4 regions of the Scandinavium lactucae genome follow, and region 4 is predicted to be linked to each of the others. Evidence: predicted binding sites of a transcription regulator. Region 4 holds the regulator's gene; each other region holds the start of a gene.

Region 1 (6,050 bases), on a different contig from region 4:
CTGCTGCACGGATGGGGACTGAACGCGGAGGTCTGGGATTGCATCACCCCGGAACTGGGCTCGCATTTCACACTCCATCTGGTGGACCTGCCGGGTTTCGGGCGCAGCGGTGATGTCGGATCGCTGTCGCTGGAAGAGATGACCCGTCGGGTAGTCGCGAAAGCCCCGGAAAAAGCGATTTGGCTCGGCTGGAGTCTCGGCGGGCTGGTCGCCAGCCAGGCAGCGATTGTGGCACCCGAGCGCGTGCAGGCGCTGGTCACCGTCGCATCATCACCATGTTTTACCGCTCACGGCGACTGGCCCGGTATCAAACCTGAGGTTCTGTCAGGATTTCAGCACCAGCTGAGTGAAGATTTCCAGCGTACCGTCGAGCGTTTCCTCGCCTTGCAGACGCTGGGTACCGAAAGCGCGCGTCAGGATGCGCAATTGCTCAAAAGCGCGGTGCTGGCGCTGCCAATGCCGACGACAGAGGTGCTGAACGGCGGGCTGGAGATCCTCAAAACGGCCGATTTACGTGAACCGCTTGCTTCGCTTCCGATGCCTGTCCTGCGCCTGTATGGCCGTCTCGACGGACTGGTGCCGCGCAAGATAGTGCCGCTGCTCGATGCGCAGTGGCCGAACAGCCAGTCTTACATTTTTGCCAAAGCGGCCCACGCCCCGTTCATCTCCCATCCGGCGGAGTTTTGTCAGCAGCTTCTGGCCCTTAAGTCGGTGATTGTCTGATATTTAAGGCAAACTGGCGAAATCCTTATTAGCGTCAATACTTAGAAGGTCGCTGCGATGGCCGATTGCCTTCGCGCCAGCAGCGCCCACATAAAATGGTCATAAGGAGAGTACGGCTATGAAATATGCTACTGGTATGGTTACAGCACTGGTGTTGGGTTCCCTGTCGTTTGGTGCCTTTGCGGCAAAAGAAATTCAGAAAGACGAAGTGGCGAAAATGAACCTGACCAAAGTGGGTTCAATCACCACGTCCCGTACTACTTCGCCGATGGATGCGAAAAGAGATCTGTCGAAAAAAGCGGATGAACTGGGCGGCAAATACTTTGTGGTGATTGCCGGTGAGAAGAACGAAAAAACCGTTCACGCTAACGCCGACGTTTACAAATAACGCTTATCAAGATGTCAAAAAGCGGGCTGAGGCCCGCTTCTTTTTTATCATTTTTACTGAAGTACCCACCACTCGCGTGAGCAGGCTTTGCCTTCCGGGCAACTTTTGCAGCTCCCGCTCAGGCATGCCGATGCGTCCTCGGCGATGCGTTTCGCACGGCCCATTGCCTCCATGCGCATCAGCATGGCATCAATCATCGGGCGCGGCGTATGCAACGCCTGGCTGAGTTGCTGTGCATCCATTCTCCCCTGTAATGCCAGCATGTCCCGCAGTTCAATCAATGACGCCATCGTCTTCCCCTTAGTGACAGTCGCCCGCCGGGCTGCTGCAACAGCTGTCGACGGTTTTTCGCGTCGCCAGCAGATTCACGTTGACCCGGCTGCGGGCGCGGCGTAACAGACCGATAACCACCACGTTAAACAGCAGTACCGCCAGAATGCAGGTCAGGCTGTAGCGTGGATGCTGGTGGAAGCTGGACACCTGATAGAACAGCGTCGACAGCGAATAGGCGATATTCAGCCCCCACAGCACCGAGAAGCCCATCCAGCCGCGGCTCGATTCGCGGGCAATCGCGCCCATCACCGAGATGCAGGGAATATAGAGCAGAACGAAAATCAGGTAGCTGTAGGCGGCGGCTGCGCTGCCAAATTTGCTGCTCATCACGCCCATCGCCCCGGTAGCCATTTCCCCGTCACCTTTACTGGCTTCAATTGGGTTGGCCAGTACGCTCAGGCTGAACGTGTCTTTCAGGCTCTGCCAGGTCTCTTCTGCCGCGCCGCCCAGCTCATCCAGAAGATTAAATTCCGCTGGGTTAAACGCTTCCTGCTGGATATCTTCGGCGGTGTAGAGCGTGTTCAACGTCCCGACGACCACCTCTTTCGCCATCGCGCCGGTGAACAGCCCGACGGTGGCCTGCCAGTTGTCTTCATGCACGCCAATGGGCTTGAACAGCGGGGTGATGACGCGGCTGACCGAGGCCAGGGCGGAATCGTTGATGTTGTCTGCCGCCTGGCCGCTGAGGGTAAAGCTGTTCAGCGCGCTGAGGAAAATACTGACAATCACAATGACTTTACCGGCGCGCAGTACGAAGCCTTTCAGGCGCTGCCAGGTCTGAATAATCAGGCTTTTCAGATGCGGAACGTGATAAACCGGCAGCTCCATCACGAACGGTGAGGCTTCCCCACGCATGATGGTGTGTTTGAGCATCAGCCCGGTGAGGACAGCCATCACAATACCGAGCACGTACAGCGAGAACACCGCCAGCGCGCCATCCTGGCCAAAGAAGGCCGCCGCAAACACTGCGAAAATCGCCAGGCGCGCACCGCAGGACATAAACGGCGCCATCATGATGGTCATCAGGCGTTCACGCGGGGCATCCAGAGTACGCGCCCCCATCACCGACGGGACGTTACAGCCGAAGCCCACAATCAGCGGCACGAATGATTTCCCAGGCAGGCCGAGGGACTGCATCAGGCGGTCCATCACAAAGGCCGCGCGGGCCATATAGCCGGAATCTTCGAGGAACGACAGGAACAGGTACATCATGCCAATCTGCGGCACCAGCGGCAGGACGGTGTTGATCCCGCCGCCTATCCCCTGAGCGAGGAAAATGGTTAGCCATTCAGGGAAGTGCAGGGTCGCACCCACCCACTGAATACCGTGAATAAAGATGGCAACCGAACCCGCGTCAAAAATCGGCTGCAGTGCGCCGCCGATGTTGATAGCCAGCAGGAACATCAGGTACATCACAAACAGGAATACCGGCAGGCCGAGGAAACGGTTGAGAATGATTTTATCGACGGCGGCGGTGAAACGGCTCGGTTCGGCGGTCAGGGTGTTGCTCACCACATCGCACACGGCGGCGATCGACTGATAACGCGCGTCGGCAATGTGCAGCGCCGGGTCATCCATTTCTTCATGCAGGCGATGCGTCACGGCATCGAGCTGCTGCTGTGCGGCGTCTCCGGCGTACGCCAGGCTGTAGATATCGCCTTCAAGCATTTGTAGCCCCAGCCAGCGGCGCTGCTTGAGCGGCATCTCCTGTGGCATCACTTTCGCCAGACCCTCGGCCTCACGCAGCAACGGCTGCGCATAATGCACCAGCTCTAAATCATCATTAGCCTGGTGGCGGTCAAGGGTCATTTTCAGTGCTTCAATGCCACGCCCACGGGTGGATACCAGCGGGATAACCGGGCAACCGAGGCGTTTCGACAGCGCGTCGACTTCAATGCGGATTTGCTGTTTCTCTGCGATATCCAGCATGTTCAGCGCTACCACGCAGGGAATGCCGAGTTCCAGCAGCTGGAGCGTCAGATACAGATTGCGTTCGAGATTCGAGGCATCGACCACGTTGATCAGCAGGTCGGCGTCACCGCTCAGAATATAGTGACAGGCAATCTGCTCATCTAAAGAGGTTTGCGAAGAGATGGTGGTCAGAGAGTAGGTGCCCGGCAGGTCAACCAGCGTCACCTGACTGTCGGTGGTGTTGAACTGACCTTCTTTACGCTCAACCGTTACGCCTGACCAGTTGCCTACGCGCTGACGCGCCCCGGTCAATTGATTAAATAAGGTTGTCTTCCCGGAGTTAGGATTGCCAATCAGGCCAACGGTTAATTTCTTCATTTTCTAAAACTCGCTATGTCTGGCGGGAATTAACGGGTAAGCGCTTCAATCTCAATTAATGCCAGGTCTTTCTTACGTAATACCAGGCTGACGCGACGGGTTTCGATATGCACCGGATCGCCAAGCGGGGCGACGCGAACCACATGAAAAGACGAACCCGGCAACATGCCGAGCGAAAGTAATTTCTGCCGATAAGCCGGGCTGATGTCGCGTGAGAACCCGGTAATCTTCCACGTACTGTCAGGAGTGAATTGCATATGGCCTGCTTGGGTCGCTAATTTTGTAGAGTATAAAATATCAACAGCGACGATGATAATGAGAATGGTTTCCACCTTCAATCAATAAAATGTGAGCGGATGTTCAGTTTGTTGAATAATTCACGGGAAGTTGATGTGGCTCAATATTACTGCTGAGAGGTGTGTTTGCTAAAAAGCAGAGTTGTTATCAAAGTGAAAATAAATAGGCGGATAATTTAAGAGTAAAAGCCCTCTGAAAATAGAGGGCCTGAGAAGGACAAGCTTATTTTTTCTTCATTGCCGCAGCAAGCGCGTCCATCATTGCGCTGTTACCGGCAGGCTGCGCGTCACGACCGCGAGGTTTCGCCGCTTTGGCCGCCGGGCGGGCGTTCTGTTCACGACCGCCACCGCTGCCACGACGTGTGTTGCTGTCGCCAGGCTGCTCGTCCAGACGCATGGTCAGGGCGATACGCTTGCGCTGCAGATCGACTTCCATCACTTTGACCTTCACGATGTCGCCCGCTTTCACAACGGTGTGTGGATCTTCGACGAACTTGTCGGCCAGGGAAGAGATGTGAACCAGGCCATCCTGATGCACGCCGATATCCACAAACGCACCGAAGTTGGTCACGTTGGTGACTGCGCCTTCCAGCACCATGCCCGGCAGCAGATCGTTCATGGTTTCCACCCCGTCAGCAAACTGCGCGGTTTTGAACTCCGGACGCGGGTCACGGCCTGGTTTTTCCAGCTCTTTAATGATGTCGGTCACCGTCGGCAAACCAAAACGCTCGTCGGTAAAATCGACGGCTTTGACGTCGCGCAGCGCGCTACTGTTGCCCATCAGGTCACTCAGCGCCTGCTCGGTCGCCGCCAGAATGCGCTCGACTACCGGATAGGCTTCCGGGTGAACGGTGGAGGCATCGAGCGGATTATCGCCGTGGTTAATACGCAGGAAGCCCGCGCACTGTTCAAAGGCTTTTGGCCCCAGGCGGCTGACTTTCAGCAGCTGCTGACGGTTCTGGAACTGACCGTTCTCATCACGCCAGCTGACAATGTTCTGCGCCATCATTCGTGTCAGGCCCGCTACGCGGGTCAGCAGCGGCACGGAGGCAGTATTCAGGTCAACGCCAACGGCGTTCACACAGTCTTCGACCACCGCGTCCAGCTTACGTGCCAGCTGGCTCTGGCTGACGTCGTGCTGATACTGGCCGACCCCGATTGATTTCGGGTCGATTTTCACCAGCTCTGCCAGCGGATCCTGCAAGCGACGGGCGATAGACACCGCCCCACGGATAGAGACGTCGAGGTCCGGGAACTCCAGCGCTGCCAGTTCCGACGCGGAGTACACCGACGCCCCGGCTTCGCTGACAATCACTTTTTGCGCGGTCACTTTCGGGAACTGCTTCTGCACGTCGAGGAAGAAACGCTCGGTTTCACGCGACGCGGTGCCGTTGCCGATAGCCACCAGCTCCACGTTGTGTTTCTCGCACAGCGCGGCCACCGCGACAGCCGCTTTCGCCGCCTGACCGGTGTGTGGATAGATGGTGTCGGTAGCAACCAGCTTGCCGGTGCCGTCAACTACCGCCACTTTAACGCCGGTACGCAGGCCAGGATCGAGGCCCATTGTGGCGCGCAGGCCCGCTGGCGCGGCCATCAGCAGGTCGTGCAGGTTACGGGCAAAGACGTTAATCGCTTCGTCTTCTGCGCGTTCACGTACGGTGCCCATCAGTTCGGTTTCGAGGTGCATCAGCACCTTGATACGCCAGGTCCAGCTCACCACGCCTTTACGCCAGCTGTCTGCCGGGGCGTTGTTCAGACGTAGGCCGAGGTGATTAATGATAATGTGCTCGCCCTGGCTCTCTTTCGGCGGCTCGTCGAACTGCGGGTCGGCATTCAGCGACAGTTGCAGAATGCCTTCGTTACGGCCACGGAACATCGCCAGCGCGCGGTGAGACGGCACGGTCGCAATCGGTTCGTGATGGTCGAAGTAATCACGGAATTTCGCGCCTTCTTCCTCTTTGCCGCTGACCACAACGGCCACCAGATGGGCGTTCTTCCACAGATACTCACGCACTTTCGCC
Region 2 (6,050 bases), on a different contig from region 4:
ACTTTTTAAGTGACGGTTCATTGACAATATATATACATGCTGCCAGCATTCCCCATTAGAAGTACAGGTGAATATTGACTTCTACTGCATCATCACGTCTCTTCAATCATCATTAACTTATATAGTTATATTGTTCCGGTTTATACATTTAAGAAGGAATTTAAAATGCATTTTAAAAAACAGACGCTCACGGTGTTAATGGCACTCGCCTTAGCCCCCTTAGCTGCGTCAGCGGCGACATTAACGGCAGACGATCAACGCAATACCATTACTGGCCTGGATTCAAGCCAGATGATCTCAAAAGACAATGGTAATTCATGGTTGGCATATACCAGCGAAACCCAGAATAATTTTCCGGGTACTGAAACGGTGGTGGTGGCCGTCAAAGATAATTTGGCGATCACGTCAGAAAATTATGACCCAACGCTGTCTTATCCGACTGCGGGGACGGTTGTTCGCTATAACGGCTATTACTGGACCAGCAAATGGTGGGTGAATCCTGCTGAAGTACCGGGTAGTAATGAAGTATGGCAAAAAGGTGCGGCAATCAATATTCAGACGTTGGGCACCTTTGAATTCCTGCCTTACACTGGCCAGGCAGCTATCGATTTCCAGAACGATCAGAAAGCGAAGCTGGCCGCGATGCGTAAAATCATCGGTTATTTCCCTGAGTGGGGTGTGTATGATGCCCATAATAACTTCACGCCAGATAAAATTGACTACTCTACGCTGACCGAAATTAACTATGGTTTCGCGGTGGTCAAAAATGGCGAAGTCACCATGCATGATACCGAAAAAGGTCCGGGCCTCATTAAAGAATTGAATGAGCGTACCGAAGCCGCAGGTGTCAGGCATATCATTTCTGTAGGTGGCTGGAATAACTCTGAAGAGGGCGTATTCGAAGCGGCAACGGCAACCCAGGAAGGTACCGAGAAACTTGCCAGCAGCATGGTGGCATACATGCTGAAGTGGGACTTTGACGGCATTGATATTGACTGGGAATACCCGGATACCGATGCTGAAAAAGAGAGCTTCACTAAACTGGTTCAGCTGGTTCGCGCCAAGCTTGATGACGAGGGTAAAAAAGATGACAAATACTATTCACTTTCTGCTGCGGTCACCACTAACCACAATAAAATTGAGTTTATCAACCCAGCGGTAACCACTCCGCTGTTTGATACTGTCAACGTGATGGCGTATGACATCCACGGTGCCTTCGAGTCCATTACCGGCCATAACGCGCCGCTGTACGCGAACAGCAAAGACGAAGATCAACTGCTGAACGTCGCAGCGACTATGGATGAATATGTTAATACCTGGAATGTGCCAAAATCCAAACTGCTGATGGGCATTCCATACTACGGTCGTGGTTGGGGTGACGTTGAACCCACTGAAATTGTCAAAGGTCTGCCAGGCCTCTTTACACCGGGAACAGCGACCGTGCATGGCACTTGGGATGACGTTGGCCAGAATACCGGTACCCATCCGTGGTATGTGCTGAAAGAGAAGTTGGCCAGCGGCGATTACGTACGCTACTGGGATAGCGAATCCGGTGTGCCGTATCTGTACGGTCCACAGAACAAAGAGTTCCTGACCTACGACGATCCGCAGTCTGTGAAAGAGAAAGTAGACTACATCAATCAGCAAGGTTTTGCTGGCGCGATTGTCTGGGATATCAGCGGTGATACGCCAGATCATGAGTTGGGGAATATCGTTAAAGAAATCAAAACGACCCCTGCACAAGATCCTGATATGAAGGGGTTATTCATTACATTGCAAAATGGTGGACGCCGCGTTGTCTTCAACTTACCCGCTGATAAACTGACTTCTGGACATGCTTATCGTGTCGAGATTGATGGTAAATATCTCTTCTCAACGGAGGGGGTGCAACCTTATTACGCTTATGCCGGTTATTTGGGTAAAGAGGTGTCATTAAGCACTGATAATGTCAGTAGCAAAATCCCTGTGGGTAGCGTGATTACCGTCAAGCGCACAACGCCTGATGCGGCGGTTATTGGCCAAATCACCGTCACGCAAGATATGCTTGATGGTAAGAAATCCGTCATCAATGATGGCTCTGTTAAGTCTCTGACTGTACAGAAAATTAATAACGTACCTTATGCTGTTGTTGAGTTTGCAAAAGACAAATTACAAAGCAAAGATGGCTCCTCGTATGTTGCTAAAGTGATTGACGATGACCAGCAAATAGGCAATACCATTTTCTATTGTGACAATGGTAAATGCAGCTATGCGAATGCCAGCGATCAGGGTGATAACACCATCCTGGTGAAATCTGATGACAAAGCGATTTCTGTTGGCGAAAAGATTGTCATTGAACGTACTTCGCCAAATCCAGCCTATGTTGCTGAAGTTGTTGTTACCGCAGACATGCTGAAATAATAGTCATGAGCACAGACTAAACTAAACGAAAGCGCACCTGAGTAAACGCAGGTGCGCTTTTTTATGCGAAGCATGATTTTGCCATTCCAAAATGCAACTCTATTGAAATCATAACCATTCTCATTTACACTTTGATCAGAAATTGTACGGGAGTCGATATGTACGTTTGTCTGTGTAATGGTGTTAGTGATAAGAAGATCCGCCAGGCTGTACGCCAGTTCAGTCCTCAGTCTTTTCAACAACTCAGAAAGTTTGTCCCTGTCGGAACGCAGTGCGGGAAATGTATTCGTGCCGCGCGCGAAATCATGCAGGATGAGTTGACCCAACTCCCTGAATTTAAAGAAATCGCCTGATAACACCACAATTCGCGTTTATTTTTTCTTCGCTTCTACTACGCTTGTTAGAGTGGAAGCGGAGGATCTATATAATGAAAGGTGATGTTAAAATCATAAGTTATCTCAATAAGTTATTGGGAAATGAGCTTGTCGCAATCAACCAGTATTTCTTACATGCACGTATGTTTAAAAACTGGGGCCTAAAACGTCTAAACGATGTCGAATACCATGAATCTATCGATGAAATGAAACATGCCGATATCTATATCGAGCGTATTCTGTTTCTCGAAGGGATCCCCAACCTTCAGGATCTAGGCAAGCTTCAAATTGGCGAAGATGTCGAGGAGATGCTGCAATCTGACCTCCGGCTGGAACTCGAGGGTGCGAAGGACCTGCGGGAAGCTATCGCATATGCCGATAGCGTCTTCGATTACGCCAGTCGCGATATGATGATCAAGATTTTGACCGAAGAAGAACATCACATTGACTGGCTGGAAACCGAGCTGGATCTGATTCAGAAAATGGGTATACAGAATTATCTTCAGGCCCAGATTCGCGAAGAGAACTAACGGTTATTACGTTGCGCATGCAGAGCGGTAAGCAGGCTTTTGCCGCTCTGCATGTCAGCGCTGTCAGCCATACCAGCTTTGCCACAGAAAACTCAGCCAGCCTGCCAGGCTTAGCCATGGACCGAAGGCGATGTGCGGCTGTTTGTTACCGTATAAGATAAGGCGGCCAACGGCATAAATCAGCGCCAGCATCGAAGACAGTAACAGGATGCTCGGTAAGGCCTGCCAACCGCACCATGCTCCCAGCGCGGCGAGTAATTTAAAATCGCCAAAGCCCATCCCTTCTTTACCCGCCAGCAGCCGAAACGCCTGATACACAAGCCACAGCGCCAGATAGCCGGCCATCGCGCCAAGTACAGCATCGCGCAGGTCGATACCGATAAACAAGCAGTGATACAGCAGGCCCAGCCACAACAACGGCAACGTTAGTTTGTCTGGTAGCAAACAATGCTGCGCGTCGATTTGCGTTAATGCCAGCAGGAACCAAAACAGCAGGCAGATAGCCAGCGCTTCTGGGTAGAGAGGAAACAGGCTGGTAATTAGCGCAAACATCAATCCACAAGCGGCTTCCGTCAAAGGATAACGCAGGGAGATCCGCGCGTGGCAATCACGGCAACGCCCTTGTAGACAGAGCCAACTAAGGAGCGGGACGTTGTCGCGGTAACGTATTGGATGCTGACATTGAGGGCAACATGAGCCGGGCCAGGCAATGTTGCTAAGTGGTACGTTGATGTCTTTGATGCCTCGAGGCACCCGATAGACGACGACATTCATAAAACTGCCGGTAAGCAAACCCAAGATGCCCATCAGGATGATTTCAATAACCTTATCCATGAGGCTTTACCTGTCGCAGCTTGAGCGTTATTACCTTCACACTATTTTTCCCGGAGGGATGGGCAGAAAAATCGAGTTGTGTGACCTGTAAACCGCTGTGCTGTAAAGCCTGAAGCCAGACGAAAAGCGTGTTGGCGGGTAAGGGGGCGAGAGAGATGGACAGCGTCTGAGGGTCTGTTTTTTGGCTTTTATACTGAATGCCACTCTGCCTGGCGGTATTCGCCAGTAGTTGCTCCATCGTTGCCGTCGTGGGATTTGCCGGAACAATCCCCTTGCGATGGGCGGCATTATTCAGCCACGTAATCTCATCTGCGAGGCGGATGTTCTCGGCAGATAGGCGCGCGATACCGTTGTTCAACGGGGTAACGATGCCATACATGATACCCGCCATTAAACAGCTACCTGCCAACAGAAAGATGAAGACTTTTTCCCGGAGCGTTTTGCCTTGCCACCAGTTGATCATGGTTTAGCTCCGCTGATTAACACCACAAGACCCGCGGTCTCACTTGGTTGTACGGAAAAATTAAGATCGTCATGGGTACGTTGTATGAATTGTGCCATCTGTACAGGGTCTTCAACTTTCAGGGTTAACCTCAAGACGTGTTTGTCCTTGTCATAAGCGAATTGACGAATCTTAAGCTTCGGGAAGTCCTGCAGATTTTGTGAAATCAGTGACAGGCGAGACATGACGTCAGGCCAGGTTTGTCCGGAGGCCGATTCGAAGAAGAATTTAAAGTTACTGCTCCGCGTATCGCCTGGGAAATAGCGGCTCCACAGGGCTTTGCCTTGTGCTTTCAGTTCTGCGTTTTGCTGGCTAACTTGCCAGAGAACCAACCCCTTGGCGCTTAACCAGACCAATAGCGCCAATAAAAACGCGCCGCCGACGAGCTTTTTGTGAAGCGGTTTAACCACAGTGACCGGCGGTCGCACGCGAAACGGGCCGTGGAGTAGGTTGATGTCTGCGACTATCGTCGGCTGTTGATGCCAGGCAGTGTGCCTGTCTTGCGCGGGCAAAATGTCTATCAGTTTATGCGCGACGGGCAGGGGACTAAAACTGCGTATTTGTTGTGTCGGATGGCGCATCAATAAATGTTCAAGCAGGGCAGTGTTAAGCACAGAAAATTTGTGTTCCGCATAGCGCATGAGCCAGCTGCCCTCGTGCTGAAGGAGTGTCCAGGTCTGAGGTTCAAAAGGCAAATCATAACCATCGGGAAGTGCTCGTCTGACCGTGACGCCCGCCAGACTGAGGCTGTGCAGAATGTCAGTCAGGACCACTTTGCGGATGCCCGCGAGTTGTAAGCTGCCTTCATTGCGCGCGAGAATACTCCAGTGGAGATCGTCTGGGTTTTCTGCCACGGCGTCCTCCGTCAGCCAGCCTAAGGTCTGTGCCGTGATGCTGTAATCTTGCGCCGGAGGCGTCACTTCACGGAAATAAAAATGCGCTGGAGAGAGCAACAACAGGGCGCTGTCCTTTCCGGGTAAATCACACAAGCAGTCGGGCTCAGTGATGTTAGTGAATTTCTGCATGACCAGTTCACCGAGCTCATTATGATAACGACACTCAAGTGTGTTTACGCCTGGGCGCAAAATTAACGATTCCATTTATATCGACTTCCCTTCATGTGTTCGTATACACCGACGGAGCGGGTCACGATTAACACTTTTTTCTCTTTTTCATCGTATTCAAGCTGGCTGGTAAAATATTGCCGCCCATCGTCCTGCTGAATGTTTGTTTCCAGCCTAAAAAAATGGCTAAAGGTGGTAAGAATGCTTTTGGCTGCGGCAAAATCCTGGTCGTGTCCCGGAAAGGTTTTCTCCAGATAGCCCGCTAGCTGAACAGGATTTTGCCAGGTTTGCGACATCCGATTGGCAAACAGGGTTTCGACTTCCTTGGCTGAAATCACGTTGTTAA
Region 3 (6,050 bases), on a different contig from region 4:
CAGTTGGCCGACGCAGTTGCGACCAAACGACGCCATCGGCTGGCTGAGATCGCCCTGCGCCATCAGGCGGAAGTGTTGCCGCACGCGATCCAGCGGTTTCACCAGCATCGCCACCAGATAGCGGTCGGAGAACAGGAGCAGTAACAGGCCGATGATGACGGCGCTGATGATTAACGTCCGGGTGACGGACGTGAGGTGATCGACCACCACGCGGGTGTGGTCCAGCGCGACGCTGGCGCGGGCGTTAAATTTCTCAGTGCTGGCACCGAAGGCGCGGCTTAAGGCAGGCGTTACGTGGGTAGCCTGCTGGCGATAGTCTTCCGCGGAACCCTGCGCCGCCAGTGCCATCTGGCGAGCCACGCCGTTGTCGAGCAGCGCCTGCCAGTGGGCAATTGTGTCGGCAGAAATCTGCGTATCCATTGGGCCGGGCGATACCGCCTTCAGCGCCTCCAGCTTACTGCGCATGTTATCCAGCGCCTGCTGCGCGGGAGCAAAATCCGGTGTGTTGCCTGCCGCTTTGGCCTCCATCGCCCGACCCAGCCGGGTCACAAAACGAAAGTACTGATCATTGCCCTGGCTCAGCAAGGTCATCTGGGCGACCAGTTCCCGGTCAACCTGATTGCCCTCGGCTACTTTCGACAGCGAGTACACGCTGTACAGACCGACGCCGGACCACAGCAAACCAAAAATCCCGAGGATGACCAGCATGACCATCCGAATGGTAAAGTTACGAAGCAAATGCATAAATTCTCCTGGCCGTTGCAAGGGTATTGTGACACGCGTCACAATCCACCTCGTTATCGGCAGAACCTGGAGAATTCATAACGTTTTGTGATTATTTTTTTGTGAAATTTTTAAGATGGCACGAGTCAATGCCTCAGATGAGGCCCTCGCCCGGCGGCACTTCGTTGCGCGGGCCTACACCCTCAGAGGATCCACCTGCGGGCGTTGATATTCCGGCCACACCAGCGCCACCAGGGACGGATAGGCGTCGAGGCTAAACTCGCGAAAACATTGCTGCAGGTTCAACACGTCTAGATCACCGTGCGAGACCTTTTCGCCATTGACGCAGCGTTTTTTTATATTGTCGTAATATTTATACACCGCCGAATTGAGATCGCTACAGCGCCGCTGGGCCTCAAATAACCCTGCGGTAGAATTTAATTCGGTGATACTCATGCGTTTTATGGTGGCATGAAGAAAATCAATATATTCATGATTGACGCGCCAGTACCATACCGGTGTTATCGCGTTCATCAGCACCGAAAAATGGTCTTCACCTTCTTCTTTGCTCAGCAATTTCATCTGCGGTGGTTCAGGTTTTTCCGCCACCACGTCATTTTTAAACAGGCCGGAGATAACGATAAGAATAACAACGGTAAGTAATAGCAGTGCTATTACGAAATAGATAATACTGTTCATGGTTTACTCCATTTTTTTTGATTTTAAATTTCCGCCATGATATTGTCAACGAACCTCACATCTTTATTACCCCTATCCTGTTGAAAATAAAAGGACATCAGGCATGATACCCGAGTCGCTGATCCCGGCCCATTTTCACATCTCAAACCCAGAGCCAGCGCCCGGCGTAGCAGAAAATAATGCTGATTTAACTCAGGGAAAGATAACGCTCGAAAATTTCGAAGCAGATCTCTTAGCCGCCCCGGTACGTCACGGTCAGTCGCGCAATATGCTGCTGGAAGAGCGTGACCGTCATATTAAAGACAGGCTATTTCGGGTCATGAAAATCGAAGCCTATGCTCGCGTTCTCAACGACCTTCAAATGGAAGCGGAAATTGATAACCAGGAATTAAGTCAAATTATTGCCGAGTACACCGATAAAATAAATGAAGCCGGGAATGAAATTTGGCTTAATTTGATCACGCAAGAAAAAACAGCATCTCTTTTTTACGACTTTCAGGCTGAGTAAAATGAAAGAGAGTGATAATAATAACGTTTATTTGACTTTAGACGACAAAAACAGCGATGCGGTGATCCTGAAACATAATCTTCAGGCGCTGAAAAATGAGAAAAATGCGGTGATTGAAGAAACCGCCAAAGCGCTGGTGTCAATTCCCGCCGCGCTGGTACGCATGAAATGGCAGTACCGCCGCGAGATTTACGCCTTCCAGGTGAAAGAGGAAATTTACGGCGCAGCGCTGGCCGAGGTAATCAGCCGTAATCCGCAACTCAAAGAGAAAGTTCTCGCGCATATCGAAGCCAGCTATCAACACATACTGGGGCGCGAAGTCGCCACCCTGCGCCTGAGCCGCAAACTCGCCGACGGCAACTGCCGCACCGCCTGCGTCAATATCGTCGCGCCGCAGGAGCCTCTCCCTACCTCCGGGACGAAGAAGGCCTGAATCGACGCCTGTCACTTTTGCACGACGGACATCAACGCACGTAAAAAAACCGGCGCATGGCCGGTTCTTTGTTTAAAGATGTGATGATGTCGATTATTTCGCGGCGGCAGCGTGCTCTTCACCCACCAGACCGATTTTCAGATACCCCGCCTGATGCAGCGTATCCATCACCTTCATCATCGTTTCGTAATTCACGGTTTTATCCGCCCGGAAGAAGATGGTGGTGTCTTTCTTGCCTTCGGTCTGCGCGTTAATCGCATTTACCATCGTTTCTTCGGTGACCGGATCGTTACCGAGGAACATGCTGTTGTCTGCTTTCACCGACAGATACACCGGTTTCTCCGGGCGCGGCTGTGGCTGGCTGGAAGAGGCAGGCAGATTCACCTTCACGTCGACGGTCGCCAGCGGGGCGGCCACCATGAAGATAATCAGCAGAACCAGCATGACGTCGATGAACGGCGTCACGTTGATCTCATGCATTTCGCCGTTATCGTCCAGATTTTCGTTAAGACGCATTGCCATTGGCTATCACCCTACCCGCAGTTTCTGCGCGGTACGCACCGGCTGAGCGCCGCTGTTATTCAGATCAAGGTCACGGCTTTGCAGCAGCAGAACCTGGGCTGCGACATCACCGAGCAGCGCTTTGTGGCCGCCAATCATGCGGGCGAAAATGTTGTAGATAACCACGGCAGGAATCGCGGCAAACAGGCCGATAGCGGTCGCCAGCAGCGCTTCGGCGATGCCCGGTGCCACGACGGCAAGGTTGGTGGTCTGGGTTTGGGCGATACCGATGAAGCTGTTCATGATGCCCCATACGGTGCCAAACAGGCCGATAAACGGCGAAATCGCCCCGATAGTGGCCAGATAACCGTTGCCACGGCCCATATGACGCCCGGCAGCCGCCACGCGGCGTTCCAGACGGAAACCGGTACGCTCTTTAATGCCTTCGTTATCTTCAGCACCTTCGGAAAGTTCCAGCTCGTTCTGCGCTTCGTTCAGCAGTTGCAGGCTGAGGCTTTTCGCCGGGAAGGCTGCGGCAATGTCGCTGGCCTGATTCAAAGAGCGGGCTTCGCCTAACAGCTGCTGCTCACGCTTGAGGCGGCGCTTTTGCGACAGCAGTTCGGTACTTTTACTGAAGAAGATTGCCCAGGTGACGACCGATGCCAGAATCAGGCCGATCATAACTACCTTAACCACGATGTCGGCATGATGATACATACCCCAAACGGAGAGATCCGCCTGCATCAAATTATTACCCACTCTGTTTCTCCAGGATCTAAATCACAAAATCTGCTCGTAATAATATCAAAACGACGTCGAATTGATAGTCGTTCTCATTACTATTTACATATTGACGCAATCATCACTAACTTTCATTGCGCTGACGCAGTAAAAAAGGCGCTTTGCCGCTTACCGGCAAAATTTTCTGCTTAATATGTTTGGGTGTCGTACATCCCGGTGCAATCATGCTAGTTTAGACGTCCAGACGTATAAAAACAGGTAGGGAGAACATGTCCAATAAGCAACTTGATACCGTGCTGGTGAATGCTGGCCGGAGTAAAAGATTCACTCAGGGATCGGTGAACAGCGTTATCCAGCGCGCGTCCTCCCTGGTTTTCGACACTGTGGAAGCGAAGAAGCATGCCACCCGCAATCGCGCCAAAGGTGAGCTGTTTTACGGTCGTCGCGGCACGCTGACCCATTTCTCGTTGCAGGAAGCGATGTGCGAGCTGGAAGGGGGAGCCGGTTGCGCCCTGTTCCCGTGTGGTGCGGCGGCAGTGGCGAACACGATTCTGGCATTTGTTGAACAGGGCGATCATGTGCTGATGACCAACAGCGCCTATGAGCCGAGCCAGGATTTCAGCACCAAAATTCTTAAAAAACTCGGGGTCACGACCGGCTGGTTCGACCCGATGATTGGGGCCGGGATTGCCGATTTGATCCAGCCGAATACTAAAGTGGTGTTCCTGGAATCACCGGGCTCGATCACCCTGGAAGTGCATGACGTGCCCGCCATCGTCAGCGCGGTTCGCCGCGTGGCCCCGGACGCCATCATTATGATCGACAACACCTGGGCGGCGGGCGTGCTGTTTAAGGCGCTCGAGTTTGATATCGATATTTCCATTCAGGCGGCCACCAAATACCTGATTGGTCATTCCGATGGCATGATCGGCACCGCCGTCGCCAACGCCCGCTGCTGGGACCAGCTGCGTGAGAATGCCTATCTGATGGGTCAGATGGTTGATGCCGACACCGCCTATATGACCAGCCGCGGCTTGCGAACTCTCGGCGTCCGTCTGCGCCAGCATCATGAAAGTAGCGTTAAAATTGCCGAATGGCTGGCGCAGCACCCGCAGGTTGCACGGGTCAATCACCCTGCTTTGCCGGGCAGTAAAGGCCACGAGTTCTGGAAACGAGACTTTACGGGTAGCAGCGGTTTGTTCTCATTCATTCTAAAAAAACGGCTCAACGATAATGAACTGGCCGCCTATCTCGACAACTTTACGCTGTTCAGCATGGCCTACTCCTGGGGCGGCTACGAGTCATTAATTCTGCCCACCCAGCCGGAGCAACTCGCGGTAATCCGCCCTGACGGCAAGCCTGACTTCAACGGGACACTGATTCGTCTGCACATTGGTTTAGAGAATGTTGACGATCTTCTCCAGGATTTGTCGGCAGGTTTTGAACGCATCGTGTAAAGTGGCATCCGATGGACACAATTTCAGACAGTCTCATTAAAAACTGCCTGCATTGTTGCGCCTGGGATCAAGGCATCCCGGGCGATTCAGGAGTACAATACTCAGAAAATGTTAGTCCACAGGAAAGTCCATGGTAGTTATCCAGCACATTGCCGCCGCACTCTGGCAGCATGATTTCGCCGCACTGGCCGATCCCCACGTCGTGGGCGTGGTGTATCTGGTCATGTTTGCGACGCTATTTTTAGAAAATGGTCTGCTTCCGGCGTCGTTCTTGCCGGGCGATAGCCTGTTGCTGCTCGCCGGGGCGCTGATCGCCAAAGGTGTGATGGATTTTGTTCCGACGCTGGCGATTCTAACCGCTGCCGCCAGTCTCGGCTGCTGGCTGAGCTATATTCAGGGCCGCTGGCTGGGCAACACCAAAACGGTGAAAGGCTGGCTGACGCAATTACCGGCCAAATATCACGAACGCGCCACCTGCATGTTTGACCGCCACGGTCTGCTGGCGCTGCTGGCCGGGCGTTTTCTGGCGTTTGTTCGCACTCTACTGCCCACGATGGCAGGCATTTCGGGTTTGTCGAATCGCCGCTTTCAGTTCTTTAACTGGCTGAGCGCCCTGCTGTGGGTTGGCGTCGTGACCAGCCTCGGCTATGCCCTGAGCATGATCCCGTTCGTCAAACGCCATGAAGACCAGGTGATGACGTTCCTGATGATCCTGCCGATTTTCCTGCTGGTTGCTGGCCTGCTCGGCACGGTTTTCGTGGTCATTAAGAAGAAGTATTGCAGCGCCTGAAGGCACTGTTCCCCTCCCCCTCGCGCCTTTGGCGCGAGGGGATTAAACGCCCTGCATTCCTCTAATACGCGCTGCATCCTCCCCCGGCGTGATGCCGAAATAGCGCTTAAACTCCCGACTGAACTGCGACGCACTTTCATACCCGACTTTCATCGCAGCGGTGCTGGCCTTTAAGCCATCGTGCACCATCATCATGCG
Region 4 (6,050 bases):
CACGATTTTCCGCAATGGCCTGGGCGATAGCCAGGATATGCGGTTCGTTAAAGCTATGACGGGCGGCGCTTCCACGGTGACCGGAAGTGCCGAATTTCACCGCGTGTTCTGCGTTACCCACTTCTGGTTTCAGCACGTAGTACTGAGACGTCAGCTGGGCGACGTTGATCAAATCACTCTGTTGTGCAGGCTGACCCGCACGGTTATGAGTTGCCATTGCCTGGTCCTTCTTATGCTTAGATAGTGCCGCAAACCTTTTCAATTAATTCCGCGGGGAACTGCATTGACTGCATGATGTGTTCGACCATGCTGCATTTACGACCGGTATTGGTATTCGTTATCACCCAGTACGGGGTATCAGGCACTTGCTTAGGCTTGGTCTGATTGCCGTTTTTCAGCAACGTCGCTTCATCAACCGCGAAATAGACGCGCGTGCGGCCATGCAGTGACTCAGTAGCCTCAGCAAATGCTTTATTGTTTAAGCCGTAAAGTGTAGTCAGCACCAGCAGGAAACGGTTGACCGCTTTCTTCTGCTCAGCGTATTCGTCAGAAAGCAACAGCTCACGCACCGCGCGAACGTTATCTTTCGGCGAAGCGACTTTTTTGACCGCAGCGACGACCGGTGCAGAAGCAGGTGCCGGGGTCTCTTTGGCTACGGTTGCTGCAGCTTGTGGTACGGCAGAAATTTTCAGCATACGCCGTAAAATGTCGGATGCGCTCTCGCCAATGTGCTTAGTGTGGCTGGCAATAAAGCCGTAGAGTTCGTCATCAACTTCGATCGTTTTCATCTTAATCCAGTGAGATATCTTTTCTGAATACAAGTCGTTGGGATTATAAGGACAAAACCCAACAGCGGATAGCGTGTCGGCAAAAACTCAGACGACTACTGAGTGTTGCAGCCGGGCGGCAGAATGCTCAACATGATACCCTAACCCGACGTAGCGAAAAAAAGAACTTTGCCATGAAATTAAACAGCCGAGCGCAAACTGCACAAAACCTGCACACTAATTCTCCCATCGTCCTGGTTCACGGCCTTTTCGGTAGCCTGGATAACCTCGGGATCCTCGCGAGAGATCTGGTTGCCGACCACGATATTCTGCAAGTCGATATGCGTAACCACGGTCTTTCCCCGCGATCCGCGGAAATGACCTATCCGGCGATGGCGCAGGATCTTCTCGACACGCTTGATGCCAATGGTATTGAGAAAGCCACGTTGATCGGTCATTCCATGGGCGGGAAAGCGGTGATGGCGTTTACCGCCCTGGCACCAGAACGCGTCGGAAAACTGGTGGCAATCGATATTGCCCCGGTGAATTATCAGGTGCGTCGTCACGATGAAATCTTTGCGGCCATCAACGCGGTGACCGAAGCCGCTGTCTCAAACCGTCAGCAAGCGGCAGAGGTTATGCGCCAGCATATTAATGAAGAAGGCGTGATTCAGTTCCTGCTGAAATCTTTTGTCGACGGTGAATGGCGCTTCAACGTGCCCACGTTATGGGATCAGTACCCGCACATCGTCGGTTGGGAAACGATTCCCGCATGGGACCACCCTGCCCTGTTTATTGCTGGCGGCAACTCGCCTTATGTCACCAACGCGTACCGCGACGCCCTGTTATCGCAGTTCCCACAGGCGCGAGCGCACGTGATTGCCGGAGCCGGACACTGGGTTCATGCTGAAAAACCGGAAGCAGTACTCCGCGCTATCCGTCGCTATCTGGCGGAATGATTAAAATCCGAGCAAGCAAGCGCCATTGTGGCTCCCGGCGTTGGCGTGTGGGTTTCGCTCATGTATGATTGCGCGCTATCTGCGCCGGGCCTGTCGTCTGGCGGCTTGTTTCCCCGAAGTCACTCTGAATCATGGCAAAAGAACAAACGGACCGAACGACATTAGATTTGTTCGCAAACGAGCGTCGCCCGGGAAGGCCGAAAACCAATCCGCTCTCACGCGACGAACAGTTACGCATTAATAAGCGTAATCAGCTGAAACGCGACAAAAGCAACGGTCTCAAACGCGTTGAGCTTAAGCTCAATAACGATGCCGTCGACGCGCTCAATGAGCTGGCGGATGCCAGAAACATGAGCCGCAGCGAGCTTATCGAAGAGATACTGATGCAACAGCTGGCTGTGTTACACGGCCAGGAACGTGACTGAAAACACGAAATCTTTCACTTTCATTTAGCAGTGAGTGCAGTCCGGCGCAATTGCAGTTCCCGCGCACTTCTCCTCCTGCTATCATTGCCTTTATCTGTGGGCAACATTCCACCATCATTTCATTACGTTTCAAGAGGTTATTTTACTCATGGCAATCACAGGTATTTTTTTCGGCAGCGACACCGGTAACACCGAAAATATTGCGAAGATGATCCAGAAGCAGCTGGGCAAAGACGTTGCCGAGGTGCATGACATTGCCAAGAGCAGTAAAGAAGACCTCGAAGGTTTCGACATTCTGCTGCTGGGTATCCCAACCTGGTACTACGGTGAAGCACAGTGTGACTGGGACGACTTCTTCCCAACGCTGGAAGAGGTAGACTTCAACGGCAAACTGGTGGCCCTGTTCGGCTGTGGCGATCAGGAAGACTACGCAGAGTATTTCTGTGATGCGCTGGGCACCATCCGCGACATCATCGAACCACGCGGCGCGACCATCGTCGGTCACTGGCCAACCGAAGGCTACCATTTCGAAGCCTCTAAAGGTCTGGCCGATGACAACCATTTTGTTGGTCTGGCCATTGATGAAGATCGCCAGCCTGAACTGACCGCTGAACGCGTTCAGAAGTGGGTAAAACAAATCTCTGAAGAGCTGCACCTGGAAGAGATCAAGAACGCCTGATGATGTAACGGCGCAGCGCTCGCGTTGCGCCGTGTGATTGATGAACAGATCGATAGGTTGCGTAAAATTAATAGATATAAGCAATCAAATTAATCGCTACAAATTTTTAACTTTTGAGCACATATCTGTACAATGTCTTCTGTTTTGACGAGGTCGGATGTTTCGCTTTGCAGATGATGCCTCGTTTCTGAAAAGCATACTTTGCTCAGGGTTTGCAGTTTTCATTTAGGCACCGCAGTCCTATAATGAGACGCATTATCCTGAATTCATTCTTAGTAATACTTCCAATAAGGAAGTGTATCGCCTAGCAACAGGACTGATTCCGCATGACTGACAACAATACCGCATTAAAGAAGGCAGGCCTGAAAGTCACGCTTCCTCGATTGAAAATTCTGGAAGTGCTTCAGGAGCCTGACAATCACCATGTCAGTGCGGAAGACCTTTATAAACGCCTCATCGACATGGGCGAAGAAATTGGTCTGGCAACGGTGTATCGCGTTCTGAACCAGTTCGACGATGCCGGGATTGTCACCCGCCACAATTTCGAAGGCGGTAAATCTGTTTTCGAATTGACCCAACAGCATCACCACGATCACCTGATCTGCCTCGACTGTGGCAAGGTTATCGAATTCAGTGATGACTCTATCGAAGCGCGTCAGCGCGAAATTGCCACCAGACACGGCATTCGTCTGACCAACCACAGTCTGTATCTTTATGGCCATTGCGCAGAAGGTGACTGCCGTGAAGATGAGCACGCACATGATGGTGCCGAGAAATAATCGGACATCCAGAAAAGTAAAAGCCAACCTGACGGTTGGCTTTTTTATTGGCATTTTTGGCATAACGTTGGGGCAATAGCGCCAACCGTCGAGGGTTACGGCTTAGGCGTATTGTTACTGCGAATCTCTTTCCACACCTGATCACAACGGGCTTTGACTGCCTGATCGTTGCCGGTACGCGTCGCCAGAATACAATTCTGGTAATCCAGAACGCGTACACTTTCCTGAGTCGCAAACTGCTGATGAGTCTTGTCAGTTTTCAGTACGTTGAGCACGCTCTGGCAGGCTTCAATTTTATCCGGATTTCCTTCAGCGGTATTGATACAGGCGCTGTAGGCATCTTTCAGCTTGCTGTCTTCTTGTGGTGCAGGAGATGGCTGCGCACAGGCCACCAGCCCGGAAGCCATAACGGCGATAAGAATCAATTTTTTCATGATACGGCCTTATCAATGCGCGGCAGGTTTACCCTGCCGCACGCGTGTCAGAAGATAGTGAACGGGGCAATAACGATGAACTTCACGTCACGCTCATCCTGGAAGATGTTGCCATAACCGCCGCCCCAGCTTGGGATGTCGGAGTGGTTGTCGTATTGAGTGAAGTGCAGTTTGAACAGCGTGCCTTTCGCACGGCCTTCCTGCACGGTGTACATCGCATCAAAGCTGTAAGAAGACTCTTTGATTTTGTTCGAGGCGTTGTCTTCACGCTGACCTGCGCTGTTGATATACCAGTCCGCCGGTTTGGCATCCCAGGCATACACGTAAGATGCGCCGACGGCCCAGCCTGGCATATCCCAATTTTTCAGGTCATACATCGCACCGAAGAACACCGCTTTTTCGCCGTTGGCGTTGAAGTCTGAGCGGTTATCCCACCAGATATCCAGACGACCGTTGGAAGAAGCATAGGTCGGGGTCATACGCTGGAGGAAGTAACCCTGCTGGCCTTCTGCTTTTACCCACGTCCCTTCCAGGCGCAGGTCAACTACGTCAGCCACTTTATAGCCGAAGGTCAGTGCCTGTAACCACGCGGTGCCGTCGTAAATATCGTTAATGGTGTTGCTCTCAACGGTGTCACGCGCCCCATAGAATTGGTAGCTGGTTGAGAGTGGCGCGCCGGCAACATCAAATTTGTAGCTGGCTTTGGCGAAGTACTGATCCATAAAGCCTTCTGCCTGACCAAATGCGGCTTCGAGCACCAGGTCATTTTTGAAATCATACTTGGCACCAATGGAGTGCAGATACTCAACTTTGGTTTTCTTATCGTTCTGATAGAAATGGTCTGTTTCGAGGTGCCATGGAGCCTTATATTCGTTGGTCCACATATAGGAGAAGCTCAACGCACCAGCATCACCGTAATCAAAGTTTGCCCCGGCTTCTGCCCCTTGATAGGTACCTGGCATAAAGCTCCAGTGCGGCGCTAAAAGCGTTTGCCCGGTTGGCTGAATATAACCTGCACGCGCCCAGGTCGGACCCAGTTTGAATTTCGCGGCGGCTTTATAAAGGCTGATACCACTCTTATCGCCAGAGTAATCTTCGTCGTAGCCTTTATTAATGGATGAGAACGCAATTTCGTTTGGGTGTCCGCTTTCTGATGATTCCGCCATTTCGATAGCGGTGAAAGCAGCAATATCAAGGCCGATAAAATCGGCGGCATAGCCAGACTGGAAGTCGAGGTTGGCGTTCCAGGTGGAATGGGAAAGGTTAGTTTTGTATTTGTCGCCGTCGGTGACGTCTTTACGGTCACGTTCACGCTGCCAGTAATAAACACCGCCGGTTAAGGTTGAATCGTCTACGAATCCTGCTGCACTGGCTTGCGGAACTGCAATCCAGCCCGACATTGCGGTGACCCCGGCAATAGCCAGCGCCAGCGTACTACGTTTGCCACTGAACGTACGCATGTGTATATCCTCTTTGACTTTTAAAAACGCGCTCACAAAGGTGAACAGCGATAAAAAATAAGTACTGCAAAAAAGTAGCGAGGCAGAAATGTCCTAACGCTATGTCGGTAGACTATTTTTCGCGACGCGAATTATCAATCCTTTTTCCGCACGAAAGCACAAGATTATGACAGGGCGCACATATTTGATTGCGTTTTGTTACAAAGTTGCTTTTTGAAAGGAAATACCAGAAGGTGCATTAGGCTGGGGTTTTACAACGAATTAGAGAATAACGTCAGTTGAAAATGTAACAAGACAGAGGCGGTGTTTCATAGATCGAAATGATATTATTTCGCATCACGAAAATGACTTAAAAAAAGCGCCGCTCAGGGCGACGCTTTTTCATTAGGCGATAACGGAAAGATTACTCGCCCGCTTTGGCCCAGGTATCACGCAGACCGACGGTGCGGTTAAACACCAGCTTCTCAGCGGTGGTGTAACGGCTGTCTAGGCAGAAGTAACCCTCACGTTCGAACTGATGCGCTTTGCCCGCTTCAGCGGCTTTCAG

Evidence for each region. The regulator Fur, encoded in region 4, represses iron uptake genes when iron is present. The targets are predictions, from matches to a motif close to ATAATAATGAGAACNACTATCAA.
Region 1: the regulator Fur is predicted to act here: its motif matches at 4,043-4,065, upstream of feoA (ferrous iron transporter A).
Region 2: the regulator Fur is predicted to act here: its motif matches at 2,502-2,524, upstream of bfd (bacterioferritin-associated ferredoxin).
Region 3: the regulator Fur is predicted to act here: its motif matches at 3,685-3,707, upstream of exbB (tol-pal system-associated acyl-CoA thioesterase).

Annotation. Positions count from the first base shown of each region.
Region 1 covers NZ_JAWXRD010000003.1:147,078-153,127, forward strand. Annotated here, with positions in the region: gene bioH (pimeloyl-ACP methyl ester esterase BioH) at 1-723, shown strand, start outside; gene SIK69_RS04970 (YdgH/BhsA/McbA-like domain containing protein) at 842-1,111, shown strand; gene feoC ([Fe-S]-dependent transcriptional repressor FeoC) at 1,165-1,401, opposite strand; gene feoB (Fe(2+) transporter permease subunit FeoB) at 1,412-3,733, opposite strand; gene feoA (ferrous iron transporter A) at 3,763-3,990, opposite strand; gene SIK69_RS04990 (Tex family protein) at 4,253-6,050, opposite strand, start outside.
Region 2 covers NZ_JAWXRD010000008.1:34,994-41,043, reverse strand. Annotated here, with positions in the region: gene SIK69_RS07445 (glycosyl hydrolase family 18 protein) at 166-2,400, shown strand; gene bfd (bacterioferritin-associated ferredoxin) at 2,559-2,753, shown strand; gene bfr (bacterioferritin) at 2,828-3,304, shown strand; gene SIK69_RS07430 (prepilin peptidase) at 3,368-4,138, opposite strand; gene SIK69_RS07425 (type II secretion system protein M) at 4,131-4,601, opposite strand; gene gspL (type II secretion system protein GspL) at 4,598-5,740, opposite strand; gene gspK (type II secretion system minor pseudopilin GspK) at 5,728-6,050, opposite strand, start outside.
Region 3 covers NZ_JAWXRD010000029.1:54,340-60,389, forward strand. Annotated here, with positions in the region: gene SIK69_RS10775 (methyl-accepting chemotaxis protein) at 1-744, opposite strand, end outside; gene SIK69_RS10780 (ESA_00282 family adhesion-associated protein) at 919-1,422, opposite strand; gene SIK69_RS10785 (hypothetical protein) at 1,526-1,930, shown strand; gene SIK69_RS10790 (cytoplasmic protein) at 1,932-2,363, shown strand; gene exbD (TonB system transport protein ExbD) at 2,457-2,885, opposite strand; gene exbB (tol-pal system-associated acyl-CoA thioesterase) at 2,892-3,623, opposite strand; gene metC (cystathionine beta-lyase) at 3,875-5,062, shown strand; gene yghB (DedA family general envelope maintenance protein YghB) at 5,193-5,852, shown strand; gene SIK69_RS10815 (AraC family transcriptional regulator) at 5,895-6,050, opposite strand, start outside.
Region 4 covers NZ_JAWXRD010000035.1:47,578-53,627, forward strand. Annotated here, with positions in the region: gene pgm (phosphoglucomutase (alpha-D-glucose-1,6-bisphosphate-dependent)) at 1-217, opposite strand, end outside; gene seqA (replication initiation negative regulator SeqA) at 237-788, opposite strand; gene ybfF (esterase) at 962-1,726, shown strand; gene ybfE (LexA regulated protein) at 1,858-2,151, shown strand; gene fldA (flavodoxin FldA) at 2,300-2,830, shown strand; gene fur (ferric iron uptake transcriptional regulator) at 3,157-3,609, shown strand; gene SIK69_RS15430 (ChiQ/YbfN family lipoprotein) at 3,705-4,043, opposite strand; gene chiP (chitoporin ChiP) at 4,091-5,503, opposite strand; gene glnS (glutamine--tRNA ligase) at 5,907-6,050, opposite strand, start outside.